DNA from 2 places in the Shimazuella sp. NTD248 genome. Region 1 is predicted to be linked to the other one. Evidence: a T-box and tRNA genes for the amino acid it is inferred to sense, from the RefSeq annotation. Region 1 holds a T-box; the other holds one or more tRNA genes.
What was found. A T-box is a leader RNA that pairs with one kind of tRNA and senses whether it is charged. The one in region 1 lies ahead of AC5WOE_RS06910 (valine--tRNA ligase), so its partner is inferred to be a tRNA-Val.
Positions count from the first base shown of each region.

Region 2: it has a tRNA-Val gene. The T-box ahead of AC5WOE_RS06910 (valine--tRNA ligase) is inferred to sense a tRNA for this amino acid. The anticodon was not compared.

Region 1 covers NZ_JCAJZT010000002.1:445,084-456,734, forward strand. The annotation lists gene AC5WOE_RS06900 (hypothetical protein) at 10-303, opposite strand; gene AC5WOE_RS06905 (alpha/beta fold hydrolase) at 487-1,566, shown strand; T-box leader at 1,749-2,002, shown strand; gene AC5WOE_RS06910 (valine--tRNA ligase) at 2,026-4,713, shown strand; gene AC5WOE_RS06915 (hypothetical protein) at 5,206-6,024, opposite strand; gene AC5WOE_RS06920 (hypothetical protein) at 6,189-6,449, shown strand; gene AC5WOE_RS06925 (hypothetical protein) at 6,477-6,746, shown strand; gene AC5WOE_RS06930 (4-hydroxybenzoate synthetase) at 6,849-7,460, opposite strand; partial or broken gene AC5WOE_RS06935 (bifunctional 3-deoxy-7-phosphoheptulonate synthase/chorismate mutase) at 7,516-8,328, opposite strand; gene AC5WOE_RS06940 (phenylacetate--CoA ligase family protein) at 8,425-9,660, opposite strand; gene AC5WOE_RS06945 (phenylacetate--CoA ligase family protein) at 9,693-11,036, opposite strand; gene AC5WOE_RS06950 (hypothetical protein) at 11,211-11,420, opposite strand.
Region 2 covers NZ_JCAJZT010000004.1:406,690-418,340, reverse strand. The annotation lists gene glmS (glutamine--fructose-6-phosphate transaminase (isomerizing)) at 1-1,463, opposite strand, end outside; gene glmM (phosphoglucosamine mutase) at 1,828-3,171, opposite strand; gene AC5WOE_RS11820 (CdaR family protein) at 3,228-4,199, opposite strand; gene cdaA (diadenylate cyclase CdaA) at 4,192-4,995, opposite strand; gene AC5WOE_RS11810 (hypothetical protein) at 5,179-5,520, shown strand; gene rocF (arginase) at 5,766-6,671, opposite strand; tRNA gene AC5WOE_RS11800 (tRNA-Gly) at 6,958-7,031, opposite strand; tRNA gene AC5WOE_RS11795 (tRNA-Gly) at 7,037-7,111, opposite strand; tRNA gene AC5WOE_RS11790 (tRNA-Lys) at 7,147-7,222, opposite strand; tRNA gene AC5WOE_RS11785 (tRNA-Gln) at 7,236-7,310, opposite strand; tRNA gene AC5WOE_RS11780 (tRNA-Tyr) at 7,334-7,418, opposite strand; tRNA gene AC5WOE_RS11775 (tRNA-Val) at 7,425-7,500, opposite strand; tRNA gene AC5WOE_RS11770 (tRNA-Glu) at 7,512-7,588, opposite strand; tRNA gene AC5WOE_RS11765 (tRNA-Thr) at 7,602-7,677, opposite strand; tRNA gene AC5WOE_RS11760 (tRNA-Asn) at 7,679-7,754, opposite strand; gene AC5WOE_RS11755 (MarR family winged helix-turn-helix transcriptional regulator) at 8,484-8,915, shown strand; gene AC5WOE_RS11750 (HlyD family secretion protein) at 8,920-9,537, shown strand; gene AC5WOE_RS11745 (HlyD family secretion protein) at 9,549-10,181, shown strand; gene AC5WOE_RS11740 (DHA2 family efflux MFS transporter permease subunit) at 10,197-11,651, shown strand, end outside.

The DNA.
Region 1 (11,651 bases):
TTACCTTTGTCAACACCAGTCGATTTGCTTTACTTCACCAAAAAATTGAATTACAAAATCACGAAACTGAAGTGCTGCTTGAGAAAAATAATGATCCTCTTTCCAGTTTAAATAAAGCGTCCATTGACATACAGGTCTCTCGATTTGAAGAAGGTGAAGGTTTGGGGCTTCTTTCTGTGCTGCAAATGGTAAAAATGCGATTGCAAATCGAGAATTGTATCCACGTTTCTTTGATCGAATCATCGAACTGTTAACCAAAAGATATTCATATCGATTTACCAGTTGTACAAACCCATCAGGCAACGGCTACTTCTTAATAGATCATGATCATTGTTTTAATATAAAATAATAGTTATATTTAAATTATAATAATTTGCTAAAATGTAACTATTATTTCATTCTTATTATGGAGTATACTGTTTAAAACTTGTTACGTTCTCTATCTACATCTTTCAGAGAAAGCACACCAAAAAGGAGGACGATAAATTGATCTACAGACGTTTTAAGCAAGTATCTATTATATTGTTCGTAATCACGCTGTCTATTTTTGTTCCTCTCTTTGAAAGTCAGACTATATTTGCGGAACCCATTCCTGAAAAGCAGTGCTATGCTAGTAATATTCCTGTTTCTCTTACTCCTAGCGGCCCTGTTAATCAGTTGGTTTATGGAGAACTTTGCTTACCTAAAGGGAAGACTCCTTCTACTATCCAACTTCTCCTGCATGGAATCACTTACGATCATAATTACTGGGATTTTCCAGGATTTGATGGTCAATATTCCTATGTAGATGCAGCGATCAATTCAGGATATGCAACTTTAAATGTTGATCGAATTGGATCAGGAAAAAGTTCGCATCCACTCAGTACAAGTATTGATATGGCTTCGGATGCATGGGTAGCCCATCAGCTGGTACAAGCCCTTCGAGGAGGAAAAGTGGCTGGTCCCAATGGCTCTATCGCTTATAGCAAAGTAATTGAAGTCGGACACTCCTACGGTTCCCATGTTTCAATGGAAGAAGCCACCCGCTATCAAGATGTTGATGGAGTCATTCTAACAGACCCGGTAAGGGGCTTTCAGAGTAATACACTCGAGAAAGTTGAACTCACACTAAACCTTTATCCTGCTTCACTTGATCCTAGATTTGGTCTTTTGGGACAAGATCTTGGATATCTGACCACTCGTCCAAATACCCGTTATCAATCATTCATGAAGCCAGGAGATGTCGATTCTGCTGTTATTGCTCAGGATGAGAAACTAAAACAAACCCTTACCATTACAGAAATTACGAGCCTTCTCCTTTCGCTAAATACAATCCAAGACATCCGCGTACCTGTACTTTTGGTGATGGGCGAAAAGGATTATCTCTTTTGTGGATCAGATGCTGACTGTTCTACACCTAAAGCAGTGACAAATATAGAAAAACCATACTTGGGACCGAATGTTCCTTCCGTTGATGCTTATGTTCTGAAAAATGCAGGACATGATATTAATTTCATGAAAAACAATCAAGATTGGTTCACCTATGCTCTTAACTGGACAAATCAACATTTTGGCACTCAAAACTAAACACAAAAAAGCATCGACTGTCGCCATTTTTCAATGGAGTAAGACAGATCAATGCTTTTTCTAATACTTCCATCTATACAACAAGTTTGAAAAATGTATGGCTTCATCCTAAATGAAACAAAATGAGGATGATATTTAGGTTGCTTTCTACTATTATGTTGAGTAGAATATATTTACCATATGTAAAACCATTGACGGAGAAGAGTAAATAGGATAACCCTTCAGAGAGAAGAATTTGCCTTTGTGGCAGCTGTGAAATTCTTCGGGATTTACTATTGAATGTCACTCCAGAGTGCTTCCGCCAAAGTCAAAAATTTTGATCAGTAGTTGGAGCCGTAAACCTACGTTACAGGTGCGAGTGAACAAGAGTACTATTGTATTTATTGTACTTTTGTTAACAAAGGTGGTACCGCGAATTAATCCCTTCGTCCTTTGAGATGAAAGGGATTTTTATATTTTATGAGTGTTTTTAAGGAGGATTTCACATTGGGAAGTTCAACAAAAGAAATCACAATGCTAACAAAGTATGATCCAAAATCCGTTGAGAAAGATAGGTATCAATTTTGGTTAGATCATGAACTCTTCAAAGCTTCGGAGGATAAAAACAAAGAGACATTTAGTATTGTTTTGCCCCCACCTAATGTAACAGGTATGTTACATATGGGTCATGCTCTAGATTTTACTCTGCAAGATATCTTGATTCGCATGAAGCGTATGCAAGGCTTTGATACTTTATGGCTTCCTGGCATGGATCATGCTGGAATTGCAACGCAAGCAAAAGTAGAAGAAAAACTGAGAGAAGAAGGTATTTCTCGTCATGATTTAGGCAGAGAAAAATTTCTCGAAAAAGTTTGGGAGTGGAAACATCATTTTGCATCTATCATTCATGAACAATGGAAAAAGATGGGCTTTTCAATGGATTACTCCAGAGAACGTTTCACGATGGATGAAGGACTATCCCAAGCTGTTCGAAAAGTATTTGTTGATTTATTTAACAAAGGCTTGATATATCGTGGAAAGTACATCATTAACTGGGACCCCGCAGCACGAACAGCACTTTCTGACATTGAGGTTATCCATAAAGAAGTAAAAGGTGCACTTCATCATTTACGTTATCCTCTAACAGATGGTACTGGTTTTATTCAAGTAGCTACCACACGTCCAGAAACTATGCTTGGTGATACTGCTATTGCTGTACATCCAAATGATGAAAGATACCAAGGTTTAATTGGTAAAACCGTTAAACTTCCATTAACAAACCGAGAAATCCCAATTATTGCTGATGAATATGTGGATAAAGAGTTTGGAACTGGTGCAGTAAAAGTAACTCCTGCTCATGATCCTAATGATTTTGAAATGGGTCTACGTCATCATCTACAACAGATCGTAGTGATGGACGAATCAGGAAAAATGAATGAAAATGCTGGTAAGTATCAAGGATTGGATCGTTTTGAAGCACGCAAACAAGTTATAGCTGATCTTCAAGAGTCAGGAGTATTAGTAGAAATAGAAGAACATATTCATTCCGTTGGACATAGTGAACGCAGTGGTGCAGTTGTTGAGCCATACCTATCAACACAATGGTTTGTAAAAATGAAACCACTTGCTGAAAGAGCAGTAGCCCTTCAAAAAAGCGAGGACAAGGTTCAATTTGTTCCAGAACGCTTTGAGAAACTCTACTTAGACTGGATTGAAAACATTCGCGACTGGTGTATCTCTCGACAGTTATGGTGGGGACATCGAATTCCAGCTTGGCACTGTGAAAACTGTAAGGAAATAACAGTAACTCTTGATAATCCAACCAATTGTTCACACTGTAGCAGCTCCAATATCTCTCAAGACGAAGATGTACTCGATACTTGGTTTAGTTCCGCATTGTGGCCTTTCTCCACTATGGGCTGGCCGGAAGAAACAAATGACTTGAAGCGTTATTTCCCAAACAGTGTACTTATTACAGGACACGATATTATCTATTTTTGGGTAGCACGTATGATATTTACAGCTTTAGAATTTACAGATAAAAAACCTTTCCAAGATATTTTAATTCATGGTTTGGTTCGTGACGCTGACGGAATTAAAATGTCTAAATCCCTCGGCAATGGAATTGATCCATTGGATGTCATTGATCAATATGGTACTGATGCAATGCGTTTTATGATCTCTACCGGTTCAACACCAGGTCAAGATCTCCGTTTTCGTTGGGAAAGGGTTGAATCAGCACGGAATTTCATCAATAAAATTTGGAATGCTTCTCGTTTTGTACTCATGAATTTGGATGACTTTGATGCTGAAGATATTGATTTATCTGGTGAATTGAACACAGCAGATAAATGGATTCTCACCAGACTGCAAGAAACAATTTCTGAAGTCACGAAACAACTTGATAGTTATCACTACAATGAAGCAGGTAAAACCTTGTACGAGTTTGTCTGGGATGAATTCTGCGATTGGTACATCGAATTTGCTAAACTCTCTCTCTATGGAGATGAGGAAAAGGCTAAATTAACTACTCGTTCCGTTCTTTGTTACACATTAGACAACATTTTAAAACTGTTACATCCATTTATGCCTTTTGTAACAGAAGAAATATGGCAGAATCTTCCTCATGAGGGAAAAAGCATTGTAACCGCTGATTGGCCAATTTCACAAAATCAATACCAGTACCCTAAAGCAGTAGAACAAATGAAACTCTATAAGGAAGTCATTCGAAGCGTTCGAAATATACGCGCTGAAGTGAATGCACCTATGGGTAAAAAAATAAACATCTTTATAAAACCAGATAATGAAAAGACACTACATCATTTGCAAGATGGAGAACAATGGATTCGTAAACAATGTAATGCTGATAGTTTGACCATTGATTCGAACATTTCCATCCAAGAGAAAACCATCAGTGGAGTGGTGACAGGAGCTGAAATACTCTTGCCACTAGCAGGATTGATTGATATCCAACAAGAATTGAACCGCTTAGAGAAAGAATTAAAAATACTAGATTCTGAAGTAAATCGTGTGCAAAAGAAATTATCCAATCAAGGATTTATTGGTAAAGCACCTGCACATGTAATAGAAGAGGAACGAAATAAAGAGAAGGATTATCTTGAAAAAAGAGTAAAAGTAAAAACCCGTCTGGCTGAACTTCAAAACTAATAGACGAAGGGATGAAATTAATCGTTTTCATCCCTTTTTATTTACGGTTTATTGTCTGGTTCCATTTCAGATGTAATCGATAACCTCGTTTCTTCATCCTCTTTCATGCAGTCTAAGGAGCTCCTTTGGTCGGCAGTAGAGGAATTGAACCTCCAACCTCTTCCATGTCAAGGTGATCTACTCCCCCATGTCATTCATCCCCGTAATATGTATAGGTCAAAACCTTGTGTACTGTAAACAGTTTCTCCAAGCATTACGTCCGCAAAGTAACTGTCAGTCTTCAAGCTTCAACATTTCATTATAGCTAGTAATATTCTCTCAAATTCGCACAAGAGGACTCCCACCTCTAAGATGGCGAGGTGAAGTCATTTGCGAACTCATCGAATAAACGATATAAAAAACTTTTGTAGGCATCACCTTTTTTCTCCAGAAGCTGCTATCGATACATGTATATAATTGAAACCTTTCTTCCTTACCAGCAATTTTTTTACTCTATTTTTTTCGGTTCTGTTTTTTAGGTTGTGTTTTTTTCGGTTTTATTTTTTTCGATTCTGTTTTTTCCAGCTCTGCTTTTTTTCGTTTTGTTTTTTTCGGCTCCGTTTTTTCCAATTCTGTTTTTTTCAGTTCTGTTTTTTCCCCTTTTGTTTTTTTCGACTCTGTTTTTTCAGGCTCTATTTTTTTCAGTTCTGTTTTTTCCCGTTTTGTTTTTTTCGATTCTGTTTTTTCCTGTTCTGTTTTTTTCCGTTTTGTTTTTTTCGGCTCTGTTTTTTCCTGTTCTGTTTTTTTCTGTTTTGTTTTTTTCAGCTCTGTTTTTTCCGGCTCTGTTTTTTTCGATTCTGTTTTTTTCGATTCTGTTTTTTCCTGTTCTGTTTTTTTCCGTTTTGTTTTTTTCGGCTCTGTTTTTTCCTGTTCTGCTTTTTCCGGCTCTGTTTTTTTCGGTTCTATTTTTTTAGTAATAATTCGTAATGCCGAATTGACCAATTTTTCTACAGGCATATTCTCGATAAGGGTACTGAGAGTAGACTCCTTCTCAACCGATGATTTCTCTGAGTCTTCTTTTTCTCCACCCTTTTCTTGATTCTCTAATTTATCTAACTCCTTTTGAACAAACAACTTCCACTCCGAATCGCTCTCCGGTTTCGAAACTGCCGAAAGTACTTCTTCATCTGCGATCGGATTAGAATCCGTTTTCCCCAACTCTTTTTGGATAAACCGTTTCCACTCCAAATCGCTTTCCTGTTTCGAAGCTGTTAAAAGTGCTTCTTCATCTGTGACCGGATCAGAATCCGTTTTCTTCTGGATATCATCCATTGATCGGAAACCTCCTTTTATATGTTTATGACTCCTTATATGTTTATGTGGGTTAATGAATCTAGATTGGACTGAAGTGGAATTCATCTAATAATAGTCCAGTACCTATATGATCTGAGATATTTGCTCATATACTGAATTATTCATAAGAGGAGTGAAAGTAGATGGAAACAAGGAACATGGATGTTGCGGATAAAATATTATTCATTCTGGGTATGAGTTTATGTGGCGTACTTGTTTTCGTACTAGTGGTGGGCGTTATCGTTGCATTGCTTACATCTCGGAACGGCAAGAAACTAACAGGAACGATTGATTCCGTTCTGATACAAGATGACGATGGTTGTGACCGCGTTGAAAACCAAATCCAACGAGTAGAGGCTGAAGCGAATCAGTTTCAAAACGAGGAAAGAGTCGAGAATAGCTAAATGCAGTATCATAAGGAGGTGAAGCAATTGGCTGGAGAAAATAAAGAGTCTTCAAAAATTTTTCACGAAATCAATCAGGCATTCAGATCCTGTACTGCTACCTACACGACATCGGTCAAAAATGGAGCAGACATAGCTAAGCAAAAAATCATAGAAGCTGTAGAAAATCGTGATCAACCCATCGAAATCGTTTTAGTACAATTATTCGAAGCCATAAAGATGGGCGTACAACATGCTGGTAAACAAATACTCGACTCCGGAATCGATTTCGTCGAACAAATGAAAGCAAAAAAATAAGACTGCCTCTCAGCAGATCATTCACTGTTGAGGCTTGCATCCTCAAAAGCATTGGAAAACTCTAAGAAATACGTTCATTCTGTAGAGCTAGGAATTGATCCGTTATTCTTTTTTCAGAACCGTATTCTTATTTGTTTGTTCTTTCATCATCCATTGCTGCAAATGGTGTCCGATGATGCTCGGATGGAAATATTCTAGCATCTGAATCCCAGGTTTACATCCGAAATAAATGAAGTATTTTTTGTAAGGCACCTTATTTTGCATATTAGGAAAGTGAATCTTAATCGGTCGTTGAAAAAGATCAACCGTTTCCTCTTCGTTAATGAATCCGGAGTCGGTCACCTCTCGTAATGTGCGCAATCCGAGTGAGCTGATCGCTTTTCCTATTCCCTCTTGTCGATGCGCAATTTTCTCGAACAAAACAGGAGGTACATGCTTAGAATATACAAGCGCAATGTTGTGTGACACGACGAATCGACTTTTCTCGCAGATCAATACCGATTCTCGAATATAGGACGGGCCTCCCGAGGATTCACCCATCAGGTTTGCATCCTCTTCACCAATTTGTTCTTGCCGTATCACATGTGCAAAAACTTTCTCGTTTGACAGCATTTCTAGCAAATCCGTTGTCCTTCCATCCGTTACTAACAAAAGGTCGAATATCAATCCTTGTAAAACATCCGATACCTTTTGCTCAAATTGTGAGTCTACCATACTCTCACCTCCGTCAGACAATTGTGCGCGCTTTTCGACAGTTATTAAAAAATGGTCAATGGTACAGACCGGAATCGCAAAGCCCTTTCCAGAACGTATGAAACTCATCTATGTTGACTTGCTGATTGGCGTCGGAGAGAGCAGCTGAGGGATTCGGGTGCACCTCAACCATAAGCCCGTCAGAGCCAGCTGCTAACGCCGCCTTTGCACAAGGCAGCAAAATATCTTTCCGCCCAGTAGAATGGGTGACATCCACTAGAACTGGAAGATGGGTCTCCTGCTTTAAAATTGGAACAGCGGAAATATCAAGCGTATTGCGAGTCATTGTCTCGAAAGTACGTATACCACGTTCCATTAACATGACTTGATCATTTCCTTGGTGTAGTATATATTCTGCTGCTAACATAAACTCTTTCAAAGTAGCGGAAAGACCACGTTTCAGTAGAATAGGTTTCTTCGTTTGACCGACGGCTTTCAGCAGGTCGAAGTTCTGCATGTTACGAGCGCCTATTTGAAAAATGTCGATATAACGGGCAGCTGTATCGATTTGAATGGGACTCATAACTTCGCTGTTGGTTATCAATCCAAATTCATCCGCAACTTCCTTCATAATTTTCAATCCCTCTTCACCGAGCCCTTGAAAATCGTAAGGAGATGTTCTCGGTTTGAACGCCCCACCGCGTAAAATCGTTAAGCCGGCTTCCTTTAGAGCGGAAGCAACCGTTACAAGCTGATCTCTCGATTCGACTGAGCAGGGACCTGCGATCAGCGTATGGGAAGAACCACCAATCACCGACTGCTTAATATTAATAATCGTATCTTCGTTTTTATGTTGACGGCTTACGAGAAGCTGTGATTTCTCTTGCTGCAATTTATCGCTCATGATTAACAATCCTTTCTTTCCGTATAATAGGAATCTTCCTAACCAATTATCGTTATGTTATCGAATTCTATGGATCTATTTCTATGTGTCGTTACTTCGCTTTTTGATATATACAGGCTTTATCGATGGAACGTTATTCATGAGCTCAACACGATCAACCAATGTAGTGATTTCAACGGAAACTGGCACTTGAAGTCGAGAAGATAATTGAGAACGGACGTATTCCTCTGACCATTTTCTAGAATCATGCGAATCTAGTAAAAAGTGCAATCCCTCTGCCTGCTCTAGCACCTTCCAAGCATCCGGAGCAGGAAACAATGAATATACGGCTTCCTGAATATCCATTGCGTCTAAGACGATGTTTCCAAAACGTATTCGATCCTTGCTTCTGCCGTAATGAACCAAGTTCGCTCCAGTTCGACCACAATCACATAAACAGGGTTCTACAGAGATAATATCCCCATTAAAGTATCTCAACAGAGGAGAACCTTGATGGGAAAGCGTCGTGATCGCCGCAAACCCTCTTTTTCCGGAAGCAAGGGAGCTCGAACCATCCTCATTTAGTACTTCTATAAAAATATCTAATTCTGCAATATGCATTGTGCCATACTCACACATTGTAGCGATATTGGAAGTTTCCGTCGAACCATACATATTAAACACAGGCACGTTCCACAGCTTTTCTATATGTTCCCTTCTCTTGTCGCTCATTAATTCACCAGCGACGCATATAGCGCGCAGAGTTGGAAAGTCCTTGCTCGGCTCAGAACCGCCGAGACGAGCCGCTTCGGCCAGCAATTCCATCTCACGCGGGAGTCCAGCTAACACCGTGACAGAAAGGTGTTTCATCAGACTTAACACCCTAAGGTAAGGAGTAACAATAGTACGTCCGCTTGCAGGAACAACTCCGGCTCCAGTAAGCCAGGCTGCATGCTGCATTAAAAATGCAGGCAGTGCCATTGCGTAAGGAAAGCGGATCAGCACCAGATCTTCAGACGTCAAATGCACGCCGCATTCCTTCAATTGTCTTCCACCATTCATCAAATCTGTTTGCGTAAACCAAGCAGCTGAAGGTTCCCCAGTCGTTCCGGTCGATTCGTGGTATTGAGCGATTTCCTTCATATCGACGGCAAGGTGACCAAAGATACCAGCTTTCCGCAAATCTTCTTTTGTAGTTAACGGAAGCTCCTGGATGTTACTCAATTCAATGCCGTTTAAAGCATGTTCCAATAATTTCGTCTTATACAGAGGGGATTTTAGAATACGCACATACATCTCCTGAAATTTTCGCGCTCTCTCTTTATCGATGTCATTCATTAATGCGCACCTCCTCTCTCGTTTTTGTATAGCTAATTGAATACTCTGATCGCTTTGCCGAACGTACGAGGAATATCGTCTCTGATTACGACTTCGCAATGTATCCCAATCCGATCAGCCATATGCTTTTGAATTTTTGCCGCCAATTGCTCGTCACTTAGCTTCGTCTGGTACTTCTCAGCTTCTATTGTGAGCAATCCTTGATTCAACTTAAGGTGATACCATAAACCTACTTCGGGAATCTCCATGAGAAAGTGCTCGATTAAGAATGGAGAATAGTCTTCGGTACCCAAGCGCAGCATCTGCTCCATTCGGCCTCTTAGCTGCAAAACGTCCATCGTGATTCCGCAATCGCATTTGGATTTCTGCAAGTTACCAAGATCTCCAGTTCTGTAACGTACCATCGGCATTCCTTCACGAAGCAGTGTGGTCACAACGATTTCTCCCGTTCGACCGTACGGAAGCACTTTCTCCGAAACCGGATCAATGATTTCGACTTTCACATGTCCTTCCATGACATGGTACCCTCTATGCTTACTGCATTCTACACCAACAACCCCGCACTCGGTTGAGCCGTAAAAAAACGAGACTTCGCATCCCCACGACTTTTCCAACCTCTCGCGGAAGGTGGAGGAGCATCCTTCGCCGGTAAGCCAAATTTTCTTTAAGCAAATATCTTCACCAATTTTTATACCGAACTTCTCACTTTCTGCTGCTAGGAGGGCTGCGTAAGACGGGGTTGTAGTTAGTACCGTAGCTTGATATTCCTTCATTAACTCCAACGACTTATCGATAGGAGCCATATAACCACCTTTTCCAAGCGAAAGAACTCCCGTACCAAATGCAAATTGAAATAATCGCTGGAAGCCAAGACCAGGCAACGCAAATTCATAAGGCAGCGCAATTGCTGCGACATCATCCTCCGATTCCTTAAAAAGCTCCAAATATTTCGGTAACAGATCGTATACATATTGATCAGCTAATGTATAAGAGGTATATATTGGCTTACCCGATGTGCCGCTGGTGAGGTGTACCTGACCTATTTCTCTCGGATCGACACATAATATCTTTTGTCTATCACCTCTAATGACATCTTTCTTCAGCATCGGAACAGTAGCTAATTGTTCTAAACTATCGATTTTAGGTTCTGTGAAGCCTGCCATTTTCAACGTTGAACGATAGTATTCATTTCGGTTCCACACATGAGCAAGAGTGGCGTTAACAGCTTTTAACTGATAATCTTCTATATTTTGATGAGGAAGTTTTTCGATGGTTTTTCCTTCATCATACAATTGCTTATAAAATTCATTAAATTGTTCTAGATGGGATGAATGATTGTCAATGGAGACTGTCATCTTATGAGTTTGAAACTTCATCTTAATCCTCCATTCCATGTATACTTAGTACACTTAGAATCTCCCCGAAGTAAAGAATGAGTGAGGGCATGATCCACGCGAAAAGGCGTAACCATTCCCTCATCTATCAACAGCAGTTGTAACATCTGTTATTACTCTCTAATTGTTTCTTTGAATAGTTTCAATCCATCTATATTAATTTTTTTCTTCCTTCTTTTTTGCCTCTCTCTTTTCTTGTTTCCGCTTTTCTTTGGCTTGCTTTTCTTCTATTTTTTTTGCTTTTTCCTCTTTCTTTGCTTTTTCCTTTTTCTTTTCTTGTTTCCGTTTATCTTTAGCTTGTTTCTCTTCTATTTTTTTTGCTTTTTCTGCTTTTTTCTCTTCTTTATTTAGCTCTATATCACTCACATTCTGCCCTCCTTCCATTTATTCTTTATGAAATGCAAGGAAAGTCAGACTTGATTCAGACAAACACACATAATGTAAAAAAAGAGCATTCCATCCAAACCGTTTATATAAACCATACATATCGTAACTAGCATATATCGTTTATTTTAAGGAAGGGGTAATCCGTGTTGTTACTCAGATTGGAAAATGATCAAGATTTCCAATATCTCCATACACGTCTCCTGATAAGCG
Region 2 (11,651 bases), on a different contig from region 1:
TCTTTTAATTTGAGTGATCCTTCTAATGCTACTGCATAATCCATCCCACGACCTAAGAAGAATAGGTGTTCATGGTGAACAATTGATTTGGTAAAGGCAGCAATCTTATCTGCTTGTTCTAATACCTCTTCTGTTTTTTCAGGTAAGGACTGAATTTCTTCAAGCAGAGTACCAAATGATGCAACTGCGCTTGTTTCCAACAATTGTGCCAGATACATTCCTAACAGATAAATAGCGATCAATTGAGAAGTATAAGCTTTCGTCGATGCCACTGCGATTTCTGGGCCTGCCCAAGTGATAATAACATCATCAGCTTCACGAGAAACACTGCTGCCTACCACGTTGGTGATAGCTAAAACACGAGCACCATGTCTTTTCGCTTCTCTTAATGCAGCCAATGTGTCTGCGGTCTCTCCCGATTGGCTGACCACAACAACCAATGTATGCTCATCAATGATCGGATTGCGATATCGATATTCAGAAGCAACATCAATTTCAACTGGGATACGGGTTAACTGTTCTAAAACAGTTTTCCCTACTAACCCTGCATGATAAGCCGTACCACATGCAACGAAATGTATTTTATTGATCTGTTTTACACTTTCTGCTGTCAATCCAACTTCTTGGGAAAGGTCAACCAATCCATTTTTAATCCGTCCAGCTAAAGTATCGCGAATTGCCTTTGGTTGTTCGTAGATTTCTTTTAGCATGAAATGGTCGAATCCGCCTTTTTCAGCTGTTTCCATATCCCAAGTTACGCGCAAAACATCACGCTTAACAGGTGTACCCTCTGTGGTCATCAATTCCACACCGTTTTCATCCAAAACAGCCATTTCTCCATCTTCAAGGATATATACATCACGGGTATGTTTCAAAATAGCTGGGATATCAGAAGCGATAAAGTTTTCACCTTCACCAATGCCTACTACTAGAGGGCTGGCCAAACGTACAGCAACTAGTTTATCAGGCTCATAGTTACTGATAATTCCAAGAGCATATGCACCTCGAAGGCGTGCAACTACTTTTTTCACCGTCGAAACAAGATTTCCATCGTACATTTCCGATAACAACTTAGCAATCACTTCTGTGTCCGTTTCAGAAGTGAATGTATGACCTTTGCTGATGAGCTCTTCTTTCAACTCAATGTAATTTTCAATAATACCGTTATGAACAACAGCAAACTGTTCTTCTCCATCAACATGTGGATGAGAATTTGCATCGGATGGTTTACCATGTGTAGCCCATCGGGTGTGACCAATTCCTAGTTGGCCAGTTAATGTTTTCTCATCAAGATGTCCAGCCAAATCAGCCAACCGGCCTTTTGTCTTTTTTACTCCGATCGTATTTCCATTATAAATAGCTACCCCAGCGGAGTCATATCCACGATACTCCAGCTTTTCTAGACCTTCCAATAGTACATTTTGAGCTTGTTTCAAACCAATATATCCTACGATTCCACACATATGCAATCCTCCATCAATAATCAAATTTTCAAGGTACAGTATCCTTCTTCTCTTCGTCTTCCCTCTATTTTTGCTCAGCTGGTCACCCAATTGAATTGTATAGAGAGTCGTCGGTGTAGACGAAACACCGGGAGGCATCCGCCGATAAAAATCGATAAACCTCCTCCTCGTCAACTGCAACGCTTGCAGTCCTGGCGCTTAACGGCATATTAAAAATACATATCTCCTAATGCTCCAAGCATCACCCCTTATTCAAAAGATGGATAAACTATTTAGAATCCACTACACTATCCTATTCAAATTACACGTAAAAGTAAAGAGTTAAGGAAGAAAAAGCCAAGTTCAACCAAGAACCTGGCCGGATTTATTTACCCATTTCACGTTGAATTACATCTGCAATCTTTTGTACATACTGTTTCACTACCTCTTGATCTGGCCCTTCTGCCATGACACGAATCAGAGGTTCTGTACCGGAAGGACGAACGAGAACCCGACCATTTTCCTTTAATTGACCTTCCACTTCATGGATTGCAGTTTGGATTGCTTCGTTTTGTTCCCAGCCTTCTTTGCTCTTTACTTCTACATTTTTCAACAACTGAGGATATGTTGTTACACGAGCACTCAGATCAGACAAACGCGCTCCTGTTTCTTTCATCACTCGCAATAGCTGAATTGCAGAAAGCAGTCCATCTCCTGTTGTATTATAGTTGAGAAAAATAATATGACCGGATTGCTCACCACCAAGGTTGTAGCCTCCAGAAAGCATTCGCTCTAACACATATCGATCTCCCACTTTGGTTTTTTCTGTGAGCAGACCTGCATTTTCGGCAGCTTTAAAAAAGCCAATGTTACTCATAACAGTTGTCACAATGGTATCTTGATTTAATTGACCATGTTCTTTGAGGTATTGTCCGCAAATAAAGAGAATCTTATCCCCATCGAGCAATTCACCATTCTCATCTGCCGCAATTAATCGATCTGCATCCCCATCAAAAGCCAAACCGATATGAGCACCTTTTGCAATAACTTCTTGTTGCAACGATTCTGGGTGAGTGGACCCGCAATCAACATTGATATTTTTTCCATCAGGAGTACTATGAATAGTAGTTACGTCCGCTCCGAGTTCACGAAGCAATTGTGGAGCTAGTTGGTATGCAGCTCCATTTGCTCCATCGACCACTACATGAATACCGCATAAATCGATATCAATAGTCGATTTTAAATGGTTTAAATAATGTTGATAAGATTTAGAATCATCTACTACACGTCCGATGTTATCGGCTATTGGTCTTTGCAATGCATCTTCATCTTCATTGAGCAACTGCTCAATTTGATTTTCTATATGATCTGCTAACTTTTGGCCATTAGCATTGAAAAATTTTATTCCATTATCCGGGAAAGGGTTATGAGAAGCTGAGATCATTACACCTGCATCCGCTTCCAATTGTTTGGTTAAAAAAGCAACCCCAGGCGTACTGATAATACCTAATCGAACTACATCAACCCCAACTGAAGTGATACCTGCAATCAATGCGGCTTCTAACATTTCTCCAGAAAGCCTGGTATCTCTTCCGATTACCATTTTAGCATTTTGTTTTTGTTTGGTAAGCACATAAGCTCCAAAACGCCCTAAACGGAAAACTAGTTCTGGTGTTAATTCTAAGTTAGCTACTCCCCGAACACCGTCGGTTCCAAAATATTTGCCCATGTTATTCCTCCATCATCAAAGAAACAAAAAATAACCAATTCGATCATGTTCTACCTTTAAGAAGGTGTCCGACTCATTTTAACATAAATCTCTATCCTATTGGGGGACACTTTTTCGACTGGCGTAACAACCTTTACATCTTGTTTTATCGTTGTATCTTCTGTAACTTGTGACAAGTCGATTGCTCCTGCGGGATATGATTGTAGTGTTTTCAATTTTTCAACTGGTCCATAAACCCTTATCTTTAGAGGATTTGTTGTTATCGATTCGACTTTATACCCTTCTGGCGGCGGCTTACTCACTGTTATTTGAAGAGGGATATCCCGATAGCCATATTCCACTTGTGGCTGAGGAGACGGTGAGACTACAGGTAATTTTTCAATGGGTATTGTTACTTTGGCATGAATTGGTTCAACTTTCACATTTGGCTTTTTCGCCGTTTTGCTATGCACAGATAATGAAATATCCCGGTTCGTCGTTTGTCGTAATCCATTGACATTTACTAAAGCAGTGAGTTCAGTGATCTTTTCCACTTCCTGCCGAATTCCAGAAACACTCACATAAGTTGGAGTATATGTAAGAGACAACAACTTATAACCATCTGCCACTGCTCCCCTTGTAATGATCGTAATAGGGAAGGTTTTGGTAACTTTTTCTGCTATTTCAACCGATATTGTACTGGGATTTGGCTGAACTTGCACATTGGCTGGCAGACCTTCAACGGAAACTGGTAGAGCTAAATATTTACCTGCTGATAACTTCGTTAAATCAACAAAAACACGATATGACGGCAAACGATTAATCGTGTTTTTGTCCCCAGTGAACACAAGATCTACTTTATGCTTCTCGCTCAAAAGTTGGTACTTTTTTGTATTGTACCGATATTCAACTTTAATTCCTCTTACAGTAGTAGAACTGCGATTAACAGAAATAGGGAGGGTTGGCTCCGATACCATAAACCACAAAATAGCAGCAAGAATGAGCGAAATAACCCGAAGCACCCATTCCCGTTGAAACCATCTAGCCATTTTGGACACTCCTCTCTTTACCCAACTTTGCTGACTTCTGTTTTAATAGTTGGAAGAGATGAGATAAAAATGCCTCATTGGATAAATTAGTTTCCAACACCCCATTTTGAGCAATGGATACTGCGCTAGTTTCTTCGGAAACAACAATGACAATCGCGTCAGACATCTCTGACATACCTAATCCCGCACGATGCCGTGTTCCTAAGGACTTGGATATTCTCGTACTTTCACTCAACGGCAAAAAGCATCCCGCAGCTGTTATCTTGGATTCTTGAATGATAATAGCTCCATCATGAAGAGGAGTATTTGTAGCGAAGATCGTTCGGATAAGTTCGGAGCTGACATCTGCATTTAAGGTAACACCAGTACGTATATAATCATATAATCCTGTTCTTTGTTCTATTATGATCAGTGCTCCTACGTTATTGGAAGACAGATATTGTACCGCCTTTGCGATTTCCCCTACTAATTGGTTTACTTCTTCTTCCCGAATTACTCGATGACGACTAAAAAATCCCCCCCTGCCGATTTGCTCAAGTGCACGGCGTACCTCAGGTTGGAAAATGACAATAATCGCTATAACACCAACGGAAAAAAGATTTTCAATCAACCACGTAACAGTACGAAGCTCAAAGTAACGGCTGATGATCCAAAGCAAGACAACAACACTAATTCCTTTAACGAGTTGGACGGCTCTTGTCCCTCTGAGCAATAACAACAGCTGGTAAAATATGAAACTGACAATAAGGATATCAACTAGATCACTCAGATACTCTTTAACATCGCTGGTTAACATGGATGGGCCTCCAAGAAGTTACTTGTACCCTTAGTATGCACTATTTTAAAAAAAGAAGTTAGTTTTCATGTCGTTAGAAATCTAATATAGCAAAAGGCCTAATATTTTTTTAGTTGTAATTATTCTGATTAATACTTATAATTGAGTTTGACCACCCCTCTTGTCCTTGGAGGACATATGAACATGGCAGATCTGAAGGCGCTTGGCGAGAAGGTAGAGGCACAGGCCTCCCGGATCGAGAAGGCGCTGGAGGAGCAGGAGCGAGCTCAGAAGCGCGAGAAAGTGGAACGGAGCATCAAGTGGTCTGCGGATGCCTGTGAAAGGCTCATGGCTGAAGCGGAAAAGTTCCGCGAGATCGGGCACCTTACGTCGGCCGAGTCTTCCTCTAAGAGGGCTCAGTCCACCATCATGGTCGCGATCGCGCTCCAGGAACTTCTGGAAGCGGGCACTTTCCTGAAGGAGGGTACGTCCGACTTTTCCGAAGAGGCGGACTCCCTCCTCCTCGAGCTTGAGAGGCTTCTCTAGCTCCATCGTTCAACCTGAGGGAAAGGGGCACCGCTTTGAGTTCTTCTGGACTCAAAGCGGTGCCCCGACTGATTGAGATTACGATAATAAATTACTTTGAAACTCAGTTTTAAAAAATCAAGTACAAAACCTACTACGTAATATTCCCCAATTCCTTTTCATGAAAAAATCCATCACCAAATTATGTTTTCACTTGAATTATTAATATAAAATGGTTGATCCTTTAACAGTTGGTATTTCACAAACTAGAGAATTTTCTTCCCAAATAAAGAACTGATAAGAGCAACTGCTACTTTTGCGGTAATATTTTCTCGATCGAGTATTGGATTTACCTCCACAAATTCAGCAGAAGTAATTAACCCAGACTCCGACATCATCTCCAAGGCAAGGTGACTCTCGCGATAGGTGATCCCACCAGGCACAGGAGTACCAACTCCAGGAGCATCACTTGGATCTAATCCATCTAAATCAAAACTCAGATGTACTCCATCTGTATTTTTCCCTACTATAGATAAGGCTTCTTCTATTACTCTTGTCATGCCTAAACGATCGATTTCATGCATCGTAAACACTTTTAATCCCATTTCCCGGGCAATAGCTTGTTCTCCTTTATCCAGCTCACGAACACCGATGAGGACTACATTTTCAGGTTTTACTTTTGGCGTATATCCTCCTATATGAACCAAATCAGGATGACCAACACCAAGACTCGCTGCTAATGGCATACCATGGATATTTCCAGAAGGTGATGTTTCTCCTGTATTTAAATCCCCATGTGCATCGTACCAAATTAGCCCAAGATTATGATAATGTTTTGCTACCCCAGCAACCGTTCCGAGCGCCATGCTATGATCTCCACCGAGAACAAGTGGAAAGCGCTTTCTTTTGATCACATCAGATACAACGTTTGCTAAAGATTCACTTACGTCACATACCGCCGATAAAAATTTTAAATGATTATCTCCAATATCTATCGATTCTGGACTAGGCACTTGAACATCACCAAGGTCCTCTACATCAAACCCTAAAGCTTTCAAAGTTGTTTGTAGTTGAGCGTAACGTATTGCACTTGGCCCCATATCTACACCGCGTCTACCTTGGCCTAAGTCCATCGGCATACCTATCACGCTTATTGGATTCTGTTTGCTCATAGGTTTAACCCTCTTTCTGATTCTGATAAGCGCATTGTATCATTTTTTAATACAATTTGTAAAATTTTAATATTTATTCTAGAAAATGTATATTTATGATCACCGATTACTTTCACGGATTACTTTTCCCGAAAAAGATAAAAACATAGCTAAAAAAATCTCAAGCTATAAAACACTATTTCTTCTTGAACCCCCACTACTTTTGTTGTCATTCCACGAAATCGATTTAAAGCATTTCAAATTAGCCAAATTAAAAAAAGATACCTATTAAGGTATCTCTTGTTTATGGAGCGGGTGAAGGGAATCGAACCCTCACATTCGGCTTGGAAGGCCGATGTTCTACCATTGAACTACACCCGCATATATGGAGCGGAAGACGGGATTCGAACCCGCGACCCTCGCCTTGGCAAGGCGATGCTCTACCACTGAGCCACTTCCGCAATATATATTTAATACTATGATCAAAGGTTATAAATGGTGAGCCATGAAGGACTCGAACCTTCGACCCTCTGATTAAAAGTCAGATGCTCTACCAACTGAGCTAATGGCTCTCAAGATGAAAAATGGCTAGGGAGGAAGGATTCGAACCTTCGGTACACGGTACCAAAAACCGATGCCTTACCACTTGGCTACTCCCTAAAAGTGGATTTTACATATGTAAGTGGTGGAGGGAGTAGGATTCGAACCTACGAAGTCGAAGACAGCGGATTTACAGTCCGCCCCAGTTGGCCACTTTGGTATCCCTCCGTAAAATGGTGGGCGCTGACGGGATCGAACCGCCGACCCCATGCTTGTAAGGCATGTGCTCTCCCAGCTGAGCTAAGCGCCCGTATGAAACTATGGTGACCCGTAGGGGATTCGAACCCCTGCATGCCAGCGTGAAAGGCTGGTGTGTTGAACCGCTTCACCAACGGGCCGAGACAATGTTTGTGGAGCTCTCTACCAGGCTCGAACTGGTGACCTCTTCCTTACCATGGAAGCGCTCTGCCGACTGAGCTAAGAGAGCATGGCTCCCAAAGCAGGACTCGAACCTGCAACCTACCGGTTAACAGCCGGTTGCTCTGCCAATTGAGCTATTTGGGAATAGTCTTTCATTTCGACAAATTGTATTCTAGCAAGAACACTTATGTATTGTCAAGTTATTTAACAATAATTTCAAATCATTATTTTCTAGCGTTTTATCGCTTTTGGCGACAAGGATTAATATACCACAGGTAGTATACCATTGCAAGGATTTTTTTATCAAAAAGAAGATGAATTTTTCTTACCCCAACTGTAACAGCAGATCTAATCTGTTGTTATGATTCATTTTCGTAAACATAATTGTAGTTGTTATTACCTATAAGAAACAACTAGGAATATCTATCATATTTAATTGCCTTTTCATTACCTGAATACTTTAGAAATGAATGGATTTATCTAACAAACTACTATTCTCCAAGAAAATAGATAAAAATCGATTCAACATTTTTCATTTCTATTCTGTCAACAAAAATTCACATTCGAGCAAAGTCCTTATAAAATCATGCTTTTGATATTTAGTTCTAAAGAAATCAACTAACATATTTTCCATCCCCTTACTGGAAAAGAAAGACACGATCATAAGTAATATTTACCTTGAAAAAGAAGCGAAAGAGTTGGGAAAAGTAAAATCGTGAAATGTATATATCTCTCACTGTGATTTCTTTTTTTACACTTTACAGCATATAAAAGTAATTTTCATTTGACATTTCTCCTATTGATATTTCGTATCCGAAATAATATAATACAAAATGTTAACGGGGTGAAATATTAATGTGAGGTGATATTCGATTGACGGATGATGAAGTACTAGAATTTGTTAGTGCCATGCGTTATTGCGTGAAAAGATCTTTTCACATCCTGCATGAGCATTTCAAAAAGTACAACCTGACTATTCCGCAAGGGCAGGTTTTAAGAGTGCTTAATCAAAAAGGCCCCATGTCCCTAGTGGAAATCAGCAAAGAATTGGATTCAAAGCCCAGCTCCATGAGTGGACTGATTGACCGTTTAGTGAAAGCGGGTATGGTGACCCGAAAACGAGATGAAGAGGACCGCCGAGTGGTTTGGATCGCATTAAGCGATAAAAGCAAGCAAATATTCGCTAATTTCCCATTTACACAAGCACAGTATTATCGGACTTATTTAGAAAAACTTTCAGAAGAAGAATTTACTCAGCTCTCCGTTAATCTACAGAAGCTTGTGAGGATTTTAGAGGAAGGATAAGCCTATGAAACAATGGTTAACCACGTTTGTCGTAATTATCGTGGTCTTGGGGATAGCCGTTTTTGGATATCAATATGTCACAGATGCACAGACGTATGTTTCTACCGACGATGCAACTTTAGAAGCCGATATGTACTCTATTGATGCAATGCATACAGGGGTTTTAACTGATTGGAAGATTAAAGAAGGAGATAAGGTAAAAGAAGGAGACATAGTAGGGAAAGTCCAAAATAAATCTCTTACTTCCAAAGTAAATGCAACTGTTGTAAAAACGAGTGTTTATACCAATCAAAATGTTTTTCAAGGTCAAACACTAGCCAAAATGGCAAACCTAGATGAAACATACGTATTAGCCTATATTGATGAAGATCAGATTAGTAAAGTAAAAACCGGCAAAGATGTCAAAGTCACGATAGAGTCCCTATCAGATGAACCCTATAACGGAAAAGTAATACAGATTGGATCGGGCGCAGGTGGAGTGTACGAATCAAGCTCAAGCTCTACTTCTTCTTCAAGTTCTGAAAAAGAAGTACAACGTGTCCCTGTAAAAATTTCCGTCAACAATTTACCTATTGACCGCTTGACTCTAGGAGTCCACGCAGAAGTTAAAATAGAAAGATAAGGTGATAAAGAATGAAAGCTGGAAGACTGATTGCAATTAATACTGTTGTATTCTTGATTGTAATAGCAGTTGGAATCGTAGGTATCAACTACTATCGTAATACTACTGAGTATATATCCACTGATAATGCCAAAGTTTCTGGGGATATGGTACCCGTTACTGTTGTCAGTTCTGGTAAAATAACGGATTGGACCGCAGCCGTTGGACAGCAAGTAACCGAAGACGAAGAAATTGGTAAAGTTACCAGCACAAGTACTGCATCTATCACTTCTCCTATCGCAGGTTCAATTGTCCAAAGCAAAGGAATTAAAGGAGAAACAGTAGCAGCCGGTCAGACTTTAGCTCAAGTAGTAGATCTCAACAAATTGTATGTCATTGCTAATATTGAAGAAACAGAAATCAAGAATGTAAGTGTAGGTCAAGATGTAGACGTAGTGGTAGATGTTGACAAAGGCACTACTATTGATGGAAAAGTAAAAGAAATTGGGAAAGCAACGAACTCCGAGTTCTCTTTGTTACCATCTCAAAATGCAAGTGGTGACTACACCAAAGAAGTAGAATATGTACCAGTAAAAATTGAACTGGAAAGTTATTCTGATCAAGTTGTTCCAGGAATGAATGCAACTGTAAACATACATCGCTAAAGGATGTGAACCAATATGACAGATTCATCGAATCGTACTATCCGTTCACAGATTCCTTTGCTTGCGATTATTATGCTAGGAATGTTTATATCCGTCTTAAACCAGACATTGTTAAATGTAGCAATACCACATTTGATCACCGAATTTAATGTAACAGCGACCGATGCAGAATGGTTATTGACTGGATATATGCTCGTGAACGGGATTTTGATTCCTCTATCTGCATTTCTGATAGAACGTTTTGGAATTCGTAATTTATTTTTCATAGCTATGATCTTTTTTACTGGCGGATCATTTGTTTGTGGTCTAGCTCCTACTTTTTCGATACTCTTAATAGGTAGATTATTACAAGCTGTTGGCGGCGGGCTTCTCATGCCGCTGAGTATGACCCTTGTCTTATCTATCTTCCCACCTGAAAGCAGAGGAAAAGGGATGGGGATTTTTGGACTTGGTATTATGTTTGCCCCAGCTATCGGACCTACTCTTTCTGGCTGGGTGATGGAACATTATAGTTGGAGATTATTATTTAATGGTATTGCTCCGCTAGGTTTATTGGTCCTAATCCTGTCTATCTTTTTATTGAAAGACTTAGGCGGAACCAACAAAAACCTAAAACTCGATTTTATAGGAACGATTCTATCTACCATTGGTTTTGGAGCATTGCTTTATGGACTAAGTGAAGCGGGAAGTAAAGGCTGGGACGATGTGATCGTCGATGTATCACTTGCAGTTGGAGTGATATGTATTATCTTGTTTGTCATTCAGCAATTGAACTCCAAACGTCCGATGTTAGATTTTCGGATTTTAAAATATCCTGTCTTCACTTTATCCAGTGTCATTAATATGATCACTACCATCGGAATGTATGGCGGTATGTTCCTCGTGCCAATTTATTTGCAAAATTTACGAGGATTCACACCTCTAGAGTCAGGATTGCTCATGCTTCCTGGTGCAATTCTCATGGGGATCTTATCTCCTGTCTCAGGTATCTTATTTGATAAAGTTGGACCTCGTCCCCTTGCTGTTATCGGGATGTTAATCACCCTAGTCACAACTTATGAGTTTACAAACTTAACTTTGGCAACAAGTTATACCTTTATCGTTGTTCTTTATATGGTTCGAATGGTTGGAATGGGTCTTCTGATGATGCCTATCCAAACAGCTGGGATTAACGAATTGCCGCAAGAAAAAAATGCTCACGGTACAGCGTTATCCAATACAACAAGACAAATTGCAGGTTCAGTTGGGATTAGTCTCATCACAACTATCTTTACCAATCGCGCCTCATTTCATCTGGGACTATTGCGAAACTCAGCAAATACCATGGACCCACAGTTTCAGCAATCGTTTATGGATCAAGCAATCCAAATGTCTCAGCAACTTGGTATACCGATTGAACAAGCCCAAGCTTCCATAAGCAATATACTCTATGGGCAAATCAGCCTCCAAAGTTCCATGTCTGGTATACAA